3 regions of the Bacillus swezeyi genome follow, and region 1 is predicted to be linked to each of the others. Evidence: riboswitches for the same ligand, from Rfam matches in the RefSeq annotation. Region 1 holds a riboswitch; each other region holds the start of a gene.
The links. Region 1 has a riboswitch for S-adenosylmethionine ahead of RBH91_RS16790 (MetQ/NlpA family ABC transporter substrate-binding protein). Riboswitches for the same ligand answer to the same signal wherever they lie in the genome.

Region 1 (4,806 bases):
CGGCCATCATTGAGCGTACACAAGTGAATGTTCCTGTTGAAGCCAAATTAGGCGGCCGGGCCAATCAGCAAATTCCATATGTTACGATTACCGATATGGCAGCGGAGCAAAAGGCCAATATTGACCTGGACCGCGGACGGGTAGCGAAATCACCGAATGAAATTGTTGTCGGCTATCATTTTGGAGAGACATTCTGGACGAAAAAAGAAGCGAAGGAATATGAAAAGCAGCTCAGCAGTAATGCGGAAGATGTAAAAGAGCCAAAAGGCTATACAAAGGATATTCTCGGCAAAACGATTGAATTAAAGGTCTCAAGAATTGATCAGAAAACAGGAGAAAAAGGCAAAGAAAAAACGTACGATTTTAAAGTTGTCGGAGTGACAAAAAAGCCTTCATATGATTGGGCAACCGATGCGCATGTGTATGTCAGCGATGAAATGGCAAAACAATTCACCGGTTTTTTGAAGACGGACAAAGATGATGGTGCCATTCAAAAAACGTTGTCTGTTTTTGCGGACAGCTTTGAGCATGTTGGACAGCTGACAAGCGATTTGGAAGACAAAGGGTTTTACGTTGATTCAGTGACAAAAAAGCTTGATAGTATCAATGTGTTTTTCATGGCTTTTAAAATCGGCCTGATTTTCGTCGGCGTCATTGCCGTACTCATTTCCGCGATCGGAATTTTCAACACGATGACGATGGCCGTCAAAGAGCGCACGCAGGAGATCGGTATTATGAAAGCGATCGGTGCGAGCCCGAATGTGATTCGGAAAATGTTTTTGATGGAGAGCGCCTATATCGGCATCATCGGATCTGTTTTCGGCGTGGTTATTTCTTACGGCGTCAGCTTTCTAGTGAACAAAATTGTTCCGCCGATTCTGGCGTCCATGACTCAAGGCGGAGGGGAAGAGTTCAACATTACATTCTCTTATATTCCGTTGAGCCTTGTCATCATCGCAACCGCCATCAGCGCGGGCGTCGCGATGCTTTCCGGCCTCAATCCGGCCGTCAAAGCGACAAAAACGAACGTGCTGACGGCATTAAGAAGAGAATTATAAGGTGAAAAGCCGGCGCTATGCCGGCTTTTTTATCGTTTAGGCGGACTGTATCCAGCTGCCCTGGCTTCTTTTTCTGAGCAGAACCATTGGACGACGTTTTTCGTGCGGTTGTAGTATGTACTTCCCGGTGTATGATAGATGTGGTTGACGCTTCCCTTAATTTTGCACTCTTGATTGCTTTGAGCGGTGTTTTCCGAAGATTCGCCGCTGTTGTTTGACGGGGCTGTAGCAGAAGCGCTCTTCTCTTTTGACGCCGCTTTTGCATTCCCGCTTTTCACTTCTGCTTTTTCCAGTTTTTCAGTCAGGGATGTTTTGTCTTTCGTCAGCTCGTCTTTTTCTTTGTTGAGTTTTTCGTTTTCTTTTTTCAGCGTTTCATTCTCTGTTTGGGTGGCTGTTAGTTTTTCTTTTGCTTGTTTGAGCTGCTGTTTTAATGCTTTTTGTTCTTTTTGTAAATTTGACTTTTCAGAGGTTAATTCTTTCACTTGTGCTGTCAGATTTTCCGGTTTTTTCGTATCGGCATATGTCTCTTGATCGTTAAATGGTGCTGTGATGATGAGAAGGAGGAGCCCGCCGATAAAACAAGGATAGAAGATTTTTCTGGAAAACCTTTTATCTTTTGAAAAGAGCTTTCGTATAAAATGAAATGCAAAATAGCCGATCGAAAAAATAAGAGATAAAAACCCGATCATCATTAAGAATGCCATTATTCCTCTCCTTTCTGTTTTGATATTCATATTTTAACTCATTATGAAAAAAATGTTTACAATGAAAAACTTCTTGCAAATCTAAATATTCAAACGTAAAATGGAGAAATCATTTAAAAATTAATATTGAGCTTATGAAGAGAGATGGAGGGACTGGCCCTGTGAAATCTCAGCAACCTGCATATGCAAGGTGCTAAATCCAGCAGAATGTCAGATGCATTCTGAAAGATAAGTTGAAGAACAACTCTTTCAGATTAGCTGAAAGAGTTTTTTTTATGATGGAGGAGGAGAATAACATGAAGAAATATGTAAAATGGGCGTCTGCACTTGTATTAACGAGCATCATCACACTCCTTGCCGCATGCGGAAACGGCGCGGAAAGCGGAGGCAAGACGATCAGGATCGGCGCAACCGCAGGTCCGTATTATGATATGGTCACAAAGGCGATTCAGCCTGAACTTGAGAAAAAGGGCTATAAAGTAGAGACCATTGAATTTACCGATTATGTTCAGCCGAATACAGCATTAAGCGAGGGCGAACTTGACGCCAATCTGTTTCAGCATGAAGTCTTTATGAAGGCATACAATCGGGAAAATCATAAAAACCTCACCGGCCTGATGACAGTGCCGACGGCGCCGATGGGGCTTTATTCAGAAAAATATCAGGATTTGAAAGATGTTGAGGCCGGTGCGGAAGTGGCCATTCCGAATGATCCGGCTAACGCCGCCAGGGCATTTTTAACATTAAAGGATCAGGGGCTGATTAAGCTTAAAAATAATATCGATACATTAAAGGCCTCGGTTCACGATATTGCGGAAAATCCAAAAAAATTGACATTTAAACAGCTTGAATCTGCGAACCTGCCGCGGGCTGTGGAAGATCTGGATATCGCCGCTGTGCCCGGAAATTTCGCCCTGTCGGCCAATATGAAGCTGCAGGATGCACTGGCGCTTGAAAATATGCCTGACCGCTACCGCAATCAAGTCGTTGTGGATGGAAAAAACAAAGATAAGCAGTTTGCCGAAGATTTAAAAGAAGTGATCAAATCCAAGGCTTTTGAAGAAACCATTGATCAAGCATTTGCGGGTTTTGGAAAGCCGAAATGGATGACGGAATAGCAAAGTGCAAAAAATCTCCTTTAGCAAAAAGGGGATTTTTTGCGGCCGAAAATCAAAACCTGTCAATTGAAAAATCCGCCCGAAACGAATAGAATCTAGGAGGAACTAAAATCAGAAAGAAGGAAACACAATGCCGCGAACGTTATGGCTTTTGGTCATCGGGATGTTTATCAATGTAACAGGAGCTTCTTTTTTGTGGCCGCTGAATACCATCTATATCCATCAGCATTTGGGCAAGTCATTAACGGCTGCCGGATTCGTGTTAATGCTGAACTCAGGTGCAAATGTCATCGGCAACTTGTGCGGTGGATTTCTATTTGATAAGATCGGCGGTTTTAAAACGGTTCTTTTAGGAATCGTCATGACGTTTGCATGCCTGTCAGGGCTTGTCTTTTTTCACGACTGGACCGCTTACATTCTTTTGTTGACAGCAGCCGGCTTTGGCTCCGGCATTGTTTTTCCGGCCTGTTATGCAATGGCCGGTTCGGTTTGGCCTAAGGGCGGAAGAAAAGCATTTAATGCAGTGTATGTGGCGCAAAATGCGGGGGTTGCAGTTGGTTCGGCGCTCGGAGGACTTGTCGCTTCCTTTTCCTTCACTTATGTATTTCTTGCGAATGCGATGCTTTACGCGGTGTTTTTCTTGATTGCATTTTTCGGATTTAAACATATTCGGACGGAAAAGACCGTTCAGTCATCCGTTTTGGATCACGCCGATTCGGTTAGCGTGAAGCCGAGGTTTCACGCCCTCATGATCATATGTACGGGGTATCTTCTGGGCTGGATCGCTTATTCTCAATGGTCTTCCACCATCGCTTCACATACTCAGGAGCTTGGTGTATCTCTTGGCCAGTACAGCCTGTTATGGACTGTGAACGGCGCGCTTATCGTCTTTGGGCAGCCGCTTATCGGCTTCTTTGTCAAACGATTTGCCGAATCGCTGTTAAAACAGATCGTGATCGGCTTTGTTATTTTTATGTTCGCCTACGGTATTCTGTTTGCGGCAGAACAATTTCAGGCATTCCTTGCTGCGATGATCGTGCTGACGATCGGTGAAATGCTTGTATGGCCGGCTGTCCCTACAATAGCAAACCGTCTCGCTCCACAGGGAAAAGAAGGTTTTTATCAAGGGATTGTCAACAGTATGGCCACCGGAGGAAGAATGGTCGGGCCTCTTTTTGGCGGGATGCTTGTTGATTTTTTCAGCATGCAGGCTTTGCTGGCGGTACTGATCGTTTTATTGATGATCGGTATCGGGACGGCATTTTTATACAGCAGGAAAGAGAAGCAGCTCCCCATCCAGCAGCACCAAGACTGACATAGAAAAAATAGGTAATTGTAATTACGTAAAAATGAATCAAATGAATCAAGATTATTACCTAAATCTTCACATATAATGGAAGAAACAAGCTTTTTTTCTTCTCAGACAGAACACATTTTCTGTATGGTAGTATCGAATATCATCGCAAGGGGTCTAGGGGGGCTGCTCGATGGCCTGAAGTCGCTTGACTAAACTAAGGGCTTTAGGAAGGTGATGAAGATGCTGCATCAAGTTTTGGTTGCTTGTTTGATTGGAGGGATTATGGGGGTTCTCGGGCACATTAAAAAAAGAGGGCGCCTTGAGAAACCGAGAACGACGAAACGATTCATTTACCTTGGTTTTTTTGAAGATATCCTTGTCGGTATGGTTGCTTCTATTTTGCTTGTGTTATCTGCGGAACCTGACTCGGGAGTTCAGCTTGTGGTGTTATCGATTATTGCAGGCTATGGCGGTGAAGCTGTATTGAGAAGCTTTGACTTTGTCAGAGAACAGCAGGCAAATGTACAGAACTCCGAACGGCAAAACAAATCTCCACACGATTAAGATCCTCACTCTTACCCTTTTTTCAGCACATTCCCATTGTATACAAACCTGCTTGCACTTATGAA
Region 2 (4,806 bases), 2.0 Mb from region 1:
ATGGATCGTTCGATTTCGCCGTTTTTCAGCAGTTCCTCAAGCTGCCGGCTGATGCGGCCGAGCCGGAAGTAGTCATGTCCATCCTGGGCGATGATGACATGATATTTGTAGAGCGGGGAATAGGATGCAGGCAAATACACCAAAAGCTCCATCTCTTCGCCGAGCTCTTCTGAAAAAAGCCTTTTCTCCTGAATGACGCCTGTTTTAATAGCCAAGATGAATTCCTCCAGAAATGATGTTGTGAACGTTTCCATACATTGTAACACGAATTTCGCGAAAATTCTCTTCCGAAGGCGCAATTTTCGTTTCGGCATATCCGCGCGAAAAAGAGCTGCCGTTATGATCAGCAGCCCTGAGCTTGGTTGATTATTTTTTCTCGTACCAAGGGATTGACGGTCTGTCCGCGGGATATCCGTATTGTTGCCGATATCGTTTTCTTTCAGCAGTGAAATCCCACCAGCTTTTGCCGCTTCCGGGATGGTTGGCGTAATGGACGATGCAGCGCAGCGCATCTTCTGCACAAGGGTCTTCCCAATAGCCTTTTAGCTTTTCCAGGCGAATGATCAAATCTGCGCCTGTTTCATGCTTGATTTCTGCGAGAGAATAATAGCCTAAATCAATGACGGACTGAGCTATTTTCGGCCCGATGGAAGGGACCGTTTGAAATTGGGCGAGCGCTTTGATGTATTTTGCCCGCGCCAAAGGTGAATCGAGCGCCTGAGCGAGGCTTGACAGCTCCAGTTCTGCTGCATCTTTCATTTTTATCCGTGCGGCTCTTAGGTTTGACCGCTCTTGTTCTGTCAAAGGCAGTTTCATGTGATCACCTTCATTCAAATATACAGATCGAACATGTTGATATGATAGCCGAGCTGTTTCAAATAGTTAAACAATTGGGCCCGGTGATGGAAGATGTGGGTGAGCGTTTCCGTCAGCCAACGGCTTTGGGTCATTCCTGTTTCAAGATAAAACGGCGTTGTCTTCTTTGTCAAAAATTCTTCATCTGGCATGGATGTAAAAAAGGATTTGAATTGCTCATAGCCTTTTTCCATCGCTGCCGTCATTTCCTCCGCGGATTGCAATGCCCCATACCGTTTTTCGAGCTCGGTGATATCGCTTTGCTTTTTCTCTCGCATGATAGCCAGATCCGTTTCCGGAATGGCGATGAGATGGTAAGCCAGCTCTTTCAGGCTGCGCATGTTATCGGTGGGGCGGTAAGGCCAATCGGCTTTCTTCACCTTTTGTAAAAGAAGGCATGTCGATCGAATCCCCGTTTCCATTTCGTGCAAAAGAACATCTCGTAATGTATGAACCGCATTCATCAGCGTCACCCTTTCTATTTGAATTCATTCATATTTTATCAGTTAATCCTGACAGCTTTTGTCATGATTCAAAAAAATTCAGCTGTAGCGCTTCAAAAGCTCGGCAGCTTTTTGCTTGAGGCGCAGTTTGATTTCCCTCGGTTCTATAACAGCGGCTTCAGCGCCCAGATTCCACAAAAGATCTGCAAAATAATCGATTTCCGTTCTTGGGATTTGCGTATTGATCGAGCCGCTTCCATCTTCATGTATATCAACGATTTTAAGCAAATCAAGGTCTGACATGGCCTTGCTTGTTCCGGTCCGCGTCAGTTCGGCGTGTAGACGGACAGGGTTCTCGCACCCGCTTTCTGAAGTCTGAATCCAGCTGTGAACGGACTCATAAGGAAGATCGCGGGCTTGTTCAACATCTGTTTTTTCCGCCCTTGCAATGCGATCTGCGCGAAACAGCCGGAAATCCTGTCTTTTAAAACAGTATGCCGGACAGTACCAGAAGCCATTCCAGCTGTATAAGCCGATCGGCTGAATGGACCTTTTCGTGCCGCCCGCCGTTCCTTCATAATGGATCGTCATAACGGATTGCTCTATGGCGGCGTCCAGCAAAGCGTTTAAATGCTCAACTGCCTTTGGACGGTTCGGATTCCAGAAGACGATCCTATCTTTCATTGTGTCGATCCGTTTCTGCATGTTTGCAGGGAGGTGATGATAAAATTTTTTCAAAACCGTTCTCGTTTCGGCTTCAAAGGGGAGCGATCCAAAAAACTGCAAAGATTGATAGGCAAAAAACATGGCAGCTGCTTCAGATTCTGTGAAAAAAAGCGGCGGCAGCATCGGCTCATTCAGTAAATAATAGCCTCCATTGGCGCCTGTTTCAGAATAGACGGGGACGCCGAGAGCGCTCAGCTCATCCAGGTCGCGGAGAATGGTGCGGTACGAGACGCCGAATTCAGCGGCAAGCTCCCGGGCTGTGAATCTTCGCTTTGTATGAATGGTCATCATCAGTTCGATCAACCGCTGTGTTTTAGGCATTCGCTTCCTCCAAATGTGACGTATGATTAAATCATACCACGATAAAAGAGCCGGAAAGATGAAAAAAAGCCTCTTGAAAAATGTCCAGATTTAGTTTAAAGTAAAGAACAATCAGAAAATTAAAGAGATTCTTATCATGAGAGGTGGAGGGACTGGCCCTTTGAAACCTCAGCAACCGGTATGCACTGATTTTGTCAGTGTACCAAGGTGCTAAATCCAGCAAGCGGATGCTTGGAAGATAAGAAGAAGCGTATAATCCCCTTCTTCTTATGAAGAAGGGGTTTTTACTTTTTAAAGGATGGTGTCATATGACTGAACATGTACAAACAACACTGGCGCAAATCGGAAACCGAAGTGATGAAATAACAGGAACCGTCAATCCGCCCGTTTATTTCTCATCTGCCTACAGACATAAAGGAATCGGAGAATCAACCGGATTCGACTATATCCGTACAAAAAATCCAACAAGACAGCTTGTGGAAGATGCAATCGCGAAACTCGAAGGAGGGACGCGCGGTTTTGCGTTCAGTTCTGGTATGGCTGCCATTCAGACGATCATGGCTTTGTTTCAAAGCGGTGATGAACTGATTGTCTCCTCAGATTTATACGGAGGAACATACCGCCTTTTTGAAAACGAATGGAAAAAATACGGCCTCCGCTTTTTATATGACGATTTTTCAGATGAAGACTGTATCAAGTCGAAAATCACGGAAAACACAAAAGCGCTGTTTGTGGAAACACCGACAAATCCGTTAATGCAGGAAACCGATATTCAAAAAGTCGCAGAAATCGCCAAGGCGCACGATTTGCTTTTGATCGTCGACAATACGTTTTATACACCTGTTTTGCAAAAGCCGATTGAATGGGGCGCTGATCTCGTCATTCACAGCGCGACAAAGTATTTGGGCGGCCACAATGATCTCTTGGCAGGGCTTGTCGTCTCGAAAGGCGAAGCGCTGTCCGAAGAGATGTTTCAGCATCAAAACGCCATCGGGGCCGTCTTATCGCCGTTTGATTCCTGGCTTTTGATGAGGGGCATGAAGACGCTGGCTCTCAGAATGAAGCAGCATCAGGAAAACGCCCGCGAGCTCGCGGCCTTTTTGGAAGCGCAAGAAGAGGTTGCCGATGTTCTTTATCCAGGACAGGGCGGCATGCTGTCATTCCGTATCCAAAAGGAAGAATGGGTCAACCCGTTTTTGAAACATTTAAAAACGATCTGCTTTGCCGAAAGCCTCGGCGGGGTAGAAAGCTTTATCACCTATCCGGCGACCCAGACCCATATGGATATTCCTGAAGAAATACGCATCGCCGGCGGCGTCTGCAACAGGCTCCTGCGCTTTTCAGTCGGAATTGAGCATGTATCAGATTTGAAGGAAGACCTTCAACAGGCGCTGCAGAAAGTAAAAGAGGAGGCGGTTCCGCATGAGTAATGGAAATTGGACGTTCGAAACAAAACTCGTCCACAATCAAAATAAAACAGATGAAGCGACCGGAGCCGTCAGCGTGCCGATCCAGCATGCTTCAACCTTTCATCAAGGCTCATTTGACCAGTTTGGCGAATATGACTACAGCCGTTCCGGAACGCCGACGAGGAAGGCGCTTGAAGACACGATAGCAGAGCTTGAAGGCGGGACGCGGGGATTCGCGTTTTCATCCGGCATGGCCGCTATTTCCACCGCCTTTTTGCTTTTATCAAAAGGCGATCATGTCCTCGTCACAAAGGATGTCTACGGCGGAACGTACCGCATGATCACAGATGTGCTGAGCCGCTTCGGCATTGAACATACTTTCGTCGATATGACCGATTTAAATGAAATTGCTTTAAACATAAAAGAAAACACTAAAGTCATCTACCTTGAGACACCGTCAAATCCGACGCTCGGCATTACGGATATAAGAGGCGTCGTCAAGCTTGCCAAAGCGCACGACTGTCTGACGTTCCTTGATAACACATTCATGACCCCGGCGCTGCAGCGTCCGCTTGAGCTCGGCGTTGATGTCGTGCTTCACAGTGCGACGAAATTTTTAAGCGGCCACAGCGATGTTTTATCAGGACTTGCTGTTGTTAAAGACAAAAAGCTCGGGGAGGATCTTTATAAACTGCAAAATTCGTTTGGAGCGGTTCTTGGCGCCCAAGACTGCTGGCTTGTGTTGAGAGGATTGAAAACATTGCAGGTGCGGCTGGAAAAAGCGAGCAGAACGGCTCAGCAGCTAGCCGAATTTTTTGCGAAGCATCCCTCTGTCAAACAGGTTTATTATCCGGGGCTGTCTTCCCATCCAGGCGCTTCCGTTCATAAACATCAGTCAACTGGTGCAGGAGCGGTGCTTTCCTTTGAGCTTGAGGATGCAGAAGCTGTTAAAAAGGTTGTGGAACATGTCTCACTCCCAGTCTTTGCTGTGAGTCTTGGCGCGGTCGAATCGATTCTTTCGTATCCGGCGAAAATGTCGCACGCCGCCATGC
Region 3 (4,806 bases), 1.7 Mb from region 1:
GATCTGAAAGCAGAGCGGCCGCTGCGGCGTCCTGCACCGCTTTAAAAAGGCTGACATACATATGATCCTGGTAAAGATTCAACGCTTCGATCACAGAGGCATTGCCCACAGCAAAGCCGACTCTCCACCCCGCCATATTGTACGTTTTAGAAAGTGTATAAATTTCGATTCCGACTTCCTTTGCGCCTTCTGTTTCAAGAAAGCTGACCGGCTTTTGGCCGTCATAGCCGATCGCCCCGTAGGCAAAATCATGTACGATGCAAATGCCGTTGTCTTTGGCGAATTGGACGGTTTCTGCAAAAAAAGCAGATGTAGCCTGGGCTCCCGTCGGGTTGTTCGGATAGTTCAAGTACATCAGCTTCGCTTTTTCTTTTACATCTGCCGGAATCACGCTGAAGTCGGGCAGAAAGTGATTGTCCTTTGTGAGCGGCATCGTTTCCATGACGGCTTTTGCCAGCTCAACACCTGACCAATAATCGGGATATCCCGGGTCAGGAACAAGCACGGCATCACCCGGGTTTAACAGACATTGCGGCAGCTCTACGAGACCCGCTTTTCCTCCAAACAATACGGCGACTTCCCGTTCAGGATCGACAGAAACGCCATACTCTCTTTTATAAAATTCGGCTGCCGCCTCTTTCAGCGAACGGCTCCCGCGAAAAGCGGAATATTGATGATTTTCGGGGTTGCGCACGGCTTCTGCCATCGCTTCGACAATATGGTCCGGTGTCGGCTGATCGGGATTTCCCTGACCGAGGTTGATCACATCATGGCCGGCTGCGATTTTTGCATTCACCTTTTTGACCAAGGAAGCAAAAAATTGCTCCGGCAGCTCTTTTAGCACATTTGAAAGCTCAAATTTCATTTTTTTCACCCGCTTTGAAAAATTCTTGAAATGATAGTCCATCATCATATATTGTTAAAGGTAAAATGTAAAGTAAAAAATGAGGTGACCCAGAGTGAAACGGACGATTTCCTGCCTGCAATTCAATATATCTTACGGCAACCCTTCAGAAAACTTCAAAAAAGCAGAACGGCTGATTGAAGCGGAAAGCAGCCATGCGGATATCCTTGTTCTCCCCGAACTTTGGACGACGGGTTATGATTTAAAAAACCTTGATACAATCGGCGACGAAGACGGAAAACAAACCAAGACATGGCTTCAGAAAACGGCGAAAGCGAACAATGTCCATATTGTGTGCGGTTCAGTCGCCGTTAAAAAAAAGAATGGTGTATACAACACCATGTACATCGCAGACAAAAACGGAAACCTGATCAAAGAATACAGCAAAGCACACCTTTTTCAGCTGATGGATGAGCATCTCTATTTATCTTCCGGTTCGGCTGACGGCAGTTTTGAGATTGAAGGTGCACGAGCTGCGGGATTTATCTGCTATGACATCCGTTTTCCGGAATGGATCAGGAAGCACACTTCAAAAGGAGCGGGCATCATCTTCGTATCGGCGGAATGGCCCCGGCCGAGGCTCGATCATTGGCGAAGCCTTTTAATAGCCAGAGCCATTGAAAATCAATGCTTTGTCGCAGCTTGCAACTGTTCAGGAAAAGACCCTGCAAACGAATTTGCCGGCCACAGCATGATCATAGATCCGCTCGGGCATGTACTCGCAGAAGCCGGACATGAAGAAACGGTTGTCAAAGCTGAGATTGATCTGAATGACATTGATCAAGCGAGAGGACAAATTCCGGTTTTTGAGGACATCCGCAAAGATTTATATTAAAAAGTATTGACAAGAAAACCGTGATACTGGTAACATTTTCAGCAACTGATCGAACTGAAATTTCAAAATTTTATATTGATTTCTCTTATCGAGAGTTGGGTGAAGGACTGGCCTTATGACCCCAACAGCAACCGACCGTAATACCATTGTGAAATGGGGCGCGAGCAATTTTGCGCTGCTAGGGCACGGTGCTAATTCCATCAGATCACATTCTGAGAGATAAGAGAGGCGGATATGATGATTAGCCTCTTTCTCTCACTGAGAAAGAGGCTTTTTACTTTTGTTAACGACTTTGGGAGGAATCACATATGACCGTAACGAAAACCGCTTCATACGAAATTTTAACAGAAAGCTCAGCGGCCGCACTCGCGGTCCGCCTCGGACTTTTTTCGAGCAGCAGCACATTGACGTGCCGTGAGATCGGAGATGGGAATCTCAATCTTGTCTTCCATGTTTATGATCAGGGGCAACAGAAAGGCTTGATCATCAAGCAGGCCTTACCTTATGCGAAAGTCGTCGGTGAAAGCTGGCCGCTGTCACTGGACAGGGCGAGAATCGAAAGCAGCGCATTGATCCGTCAGGCTGAACACGCACCGCATCTTGTGCCAAAGGTTTATTATTCAGACACAGAGCTAGCCGTAACCGTGCTGGAGGATCTATCCCGCCTGCAAATCGCGAGAAAGGGACTGCTCGAAGGAAACGACTATCCGCACCTGTCTGAGGATATCGGAGAATTTCTCGGAAAAACGCTGTTCTATTCCTCTGATTATGCATTGGACCCAAAAATAAAAGAGCGGCTTGTGAAGCAATTTACAAACCCGGATTTATGCGATATTACGGAAAACCTTGTTTTTACGGACCCGTTCTTTGACCATGAAACAAATGAATTTGAAGAAGAGCTGCGTGATGAGGCAGAAAAAATGTGGAGCAATGAGGCTTTAAAACTTGAAGCGGAAAAATTAAAAAAGCAGTTTTCAACTTCGGCTGAAACGCTCATTCATGGCGATTTGCATACAGGCAGCATTTTCGCCGGTGAAAGCGTAACGAAAATCATCGACCCCGAATTTGCTTTTTTCGGCCCGATCGGTTTTGATATCGGCCAGTTTATCGCCAATCTGCTGTTGAATGCACTGGCCCGCGAAGAAAACAGACGCGCGCCTTTATACAGCCATGTCGAAACCGTTTGGAACACATTCAGCCGCACATTCAGCGAAGCATGGGAAAAGGACTGTCTTGATCACTACAAAAGCACACCTGGAGAACTTGAAGCCGTCCTGAAAAAAACATTCGAAGACGCCGCAGGCTTTGCCGGCTGTGAAATGATCCGCCGGACGATCGGCCTTGCCCATGTCGCCGACCTTGATGCCATCGTTCCATTTGAGCGGAGGATCAGTCAAAAAAAGCTCGCCCTTAACATAGGCGCAGAATTAATCGAAAAACGCAGCGATTTCCGGACGCCGAAAGATATCATTGAAGCGTTTCAGAACCAGCTGAAGGAGTGAATAAAATGCCAAAACAATTTGCGGTGCCCCGCTCTGTGGAGTGGGAAGAAACATCGGTTAAAATCTTAAATCAGCAAAAACTTCCCGAAAAGACGGAATATCTCCATTTAACAACGATGGAAGACATCTATGATGCCATTCAAACTTTAAAAGTGCGCGGGGCGCCGGCCATCGGGATCACAGCCGCGTTTGGCCTCGCCCTTTGTGCCCAAAACATCGATACGGCAGACGTGTTAGAATTCCAGCGGGAACTCAGAAAGCTCAAGGATGAATTAAATCAGGCAAGACCGACGGCCGTCAATTTATCCTGGGCTCTCAGCCGGCTGGTGAACTGTGCAGAAGGTGCAAGATCAGTGAATGAAGCAAAAACCGATCTCATCCATGAAGCGATTCAGATTCAGATTGAAGATGAGGAAACATGCCGGCAGATCGGACAAAATGCTTTGCAGCTGTTTAAATCGGGTGATAACATCATGACGATCTGCAATGCCGGTTCGATCGCGACAAGCCGATATGGCACAGCGCTGTCCCCGTTTTATCTGGCCAAAACAAAAGATCTTGACCTTCATATTTACGCCTGTGAAACAAGACCTGTACTCCAGGGTGCGCGCCTGACGGCATGGGAGCTCATGCAGGGCGGAATCGACGTCACGCTCATCACCGACAGCATGTCCGCTCATACGATGAAAGAAAAAAATATTTCCGCTGTCATTGTCGGAGCAGACCGGATCGCAAAAAACGGAGATACAGCCAATAAAATCGGAACCTACGGGTTGGCGATATTAGCCAAATCCTTTCAAATTCCGTTTTTTATTGCTGCTCCCCTGTCCACTTTTGACATCTCGATTTCATCCGGTGACGACATTCCGATTGAAGAGCGCGATCCAGATGAAGTCAGGCAGATCGCAGGGACTCAAATTGCGCCGAAAGGAGTGCCTGTGTTCAATCCCGCTTTTGACATCACCCCGAATCATCTGATCTCAGGAATCATTACAGAGAAAGGGATTATAACAGACAGATTTGAGGAAGAAATTGAAGCGCTTTTTTCCGCTAAAGCCGTTTTATAAGGACGCTTTAGCGGATTTTAATCCATTTCATGATGTCTTTTTTTTGTTCTGCTGTCAGGACATGCAGTTTGACGAACAATTCGGTGTAGCCGGCTATTTTTTGCGGGCGGCTTGATTTCATCGCTTCGTCCTCCTTTTTTACCAAGACCAACATTTTTAACTTAATAAAATTATATGTCGCTGGTGAAAAAAAAGAAACAGTGCGCTTTTATTATTTTCCTTTATAAGGAATATTTTCAATCTCAAGCAGCACCGCTTTTTTATCTGTTTCATTTCCTGCATACCCTGTCAGCGTATTGTTTTTTCCGATGACACGGTGGCACGGAATCAAAATCGGAAGCGCGTTTTTTTTGTTCGCCTGGCCGATTGCCCGAACCGCTTTAGGATTTCCGATCGCACAGGCGATATCTAAATAGCTCCGCGATTCACCGTAAGGAATGGACAGCAGCGCTTCCCACACATTCTGCTGGAATGCCGTCCCCTCTTGGTGCATCGGGA

Region 2: it holds a riboswitch for S-adenosylmethionine, as region 1 does, so the genes downstream of both, RBH91_RS06960 (methionine biosynthesis PLP-dependent protein) here and RBH91_RS16790 (MetQ/NlpA family ABC transporter substrate-binding protein) in region 1, are expected to answer to the same signal.
Region 3: it holds a riboswitch for S-adenosylmethionine, as region 1 does, so the genes downstream of both, mtnK (S-methyl-5-thioribose kinase) here and RBH91_RS16790 (MetQ/NlpA family ABC transporter substrate-binding protein) in region 1, are expected to answer to the same signal.

What each region holds. Positions count from the first base shown of each region.
Region 1 covers NZ_CP133085.1:3,391,700-3,396,505, reverse strand. The annotation lists gene RBH91_RS16800 (ABC transporter permease) at 1-1,058, shown strand, start outside; gene RBH91_RS16795 (coiled-coil domain-containing protein) at 1,088-1,762, opposite strand; SAM riboswitch class I at 1,892-1,997, shown strand; gene RBH91_RS16790 (MetQ/NlpA family ABC transporter substrate-binding protein) at 2,059-2,880, shown strand; gene RBH91_RS16785 (MDR family MFS transporter) at 3,011-4,195, shown strand; gene RBH91_RS16780 (DUF4257 domain-containing protein) at 4,412-4,741, shown strand.
Region 2 covers NZ_CP133085.1:1,440,429-1,445,234, forward strand. The annotation lists gene RBH91_RS06940 (esterase family protein) at 1-215, opposite strand, end outside; gene RBH91_RS06945 (helix-hairpin-helix domain-containing protein) at 367-816, opposite strand; gene RBH91_RS06950 (DinB family protein) at 831-1,319, opposite strand; gene RBH91_RS06955 (helix-turn-helix transcriptional regulator) at 1,398-2,345, opposite strand; SAM riboswitch class I at 2,474-2,590, shown strand; gene RBH91_RS06960 (methionine biosynthesis PLP-dependent protein) at 2,654-3,775, shown strand; gene metC (cystathionine beta-lyase) at 3,768-4,806, shown strand, end outside.
Region 3 covers NZ_CP133085.1:1,652,866-1,657,671, reverse strand. The annotation lists gene RBH91_RS08210 (pyridoxal phosphate-dependent aminotransferase) at 1-865, opposite strand, end outside; gene RBH91_RS08205 (carbon-nitrogen family hydrolase) at 960-1,739, shown strand; SAM riboswitch class I at 1,822-1,965, shown strand; gene mtnK (S-methyl-5-thioribose kinase) at 2,048-3,241, shown strand; gene mtnA (S-methyl-5-thioribose-1-phosphate isomerase) at 3,247-4,308, shown strand; gene RBH91_RS08190 (hypothetical protein) at 4,316-4,429, opposite strand; gene RBH91_RS08185 (methylated-DNA--[protein]-cysteine S-methyltransferase) at 4,520-4,806, opposite strand, start outside.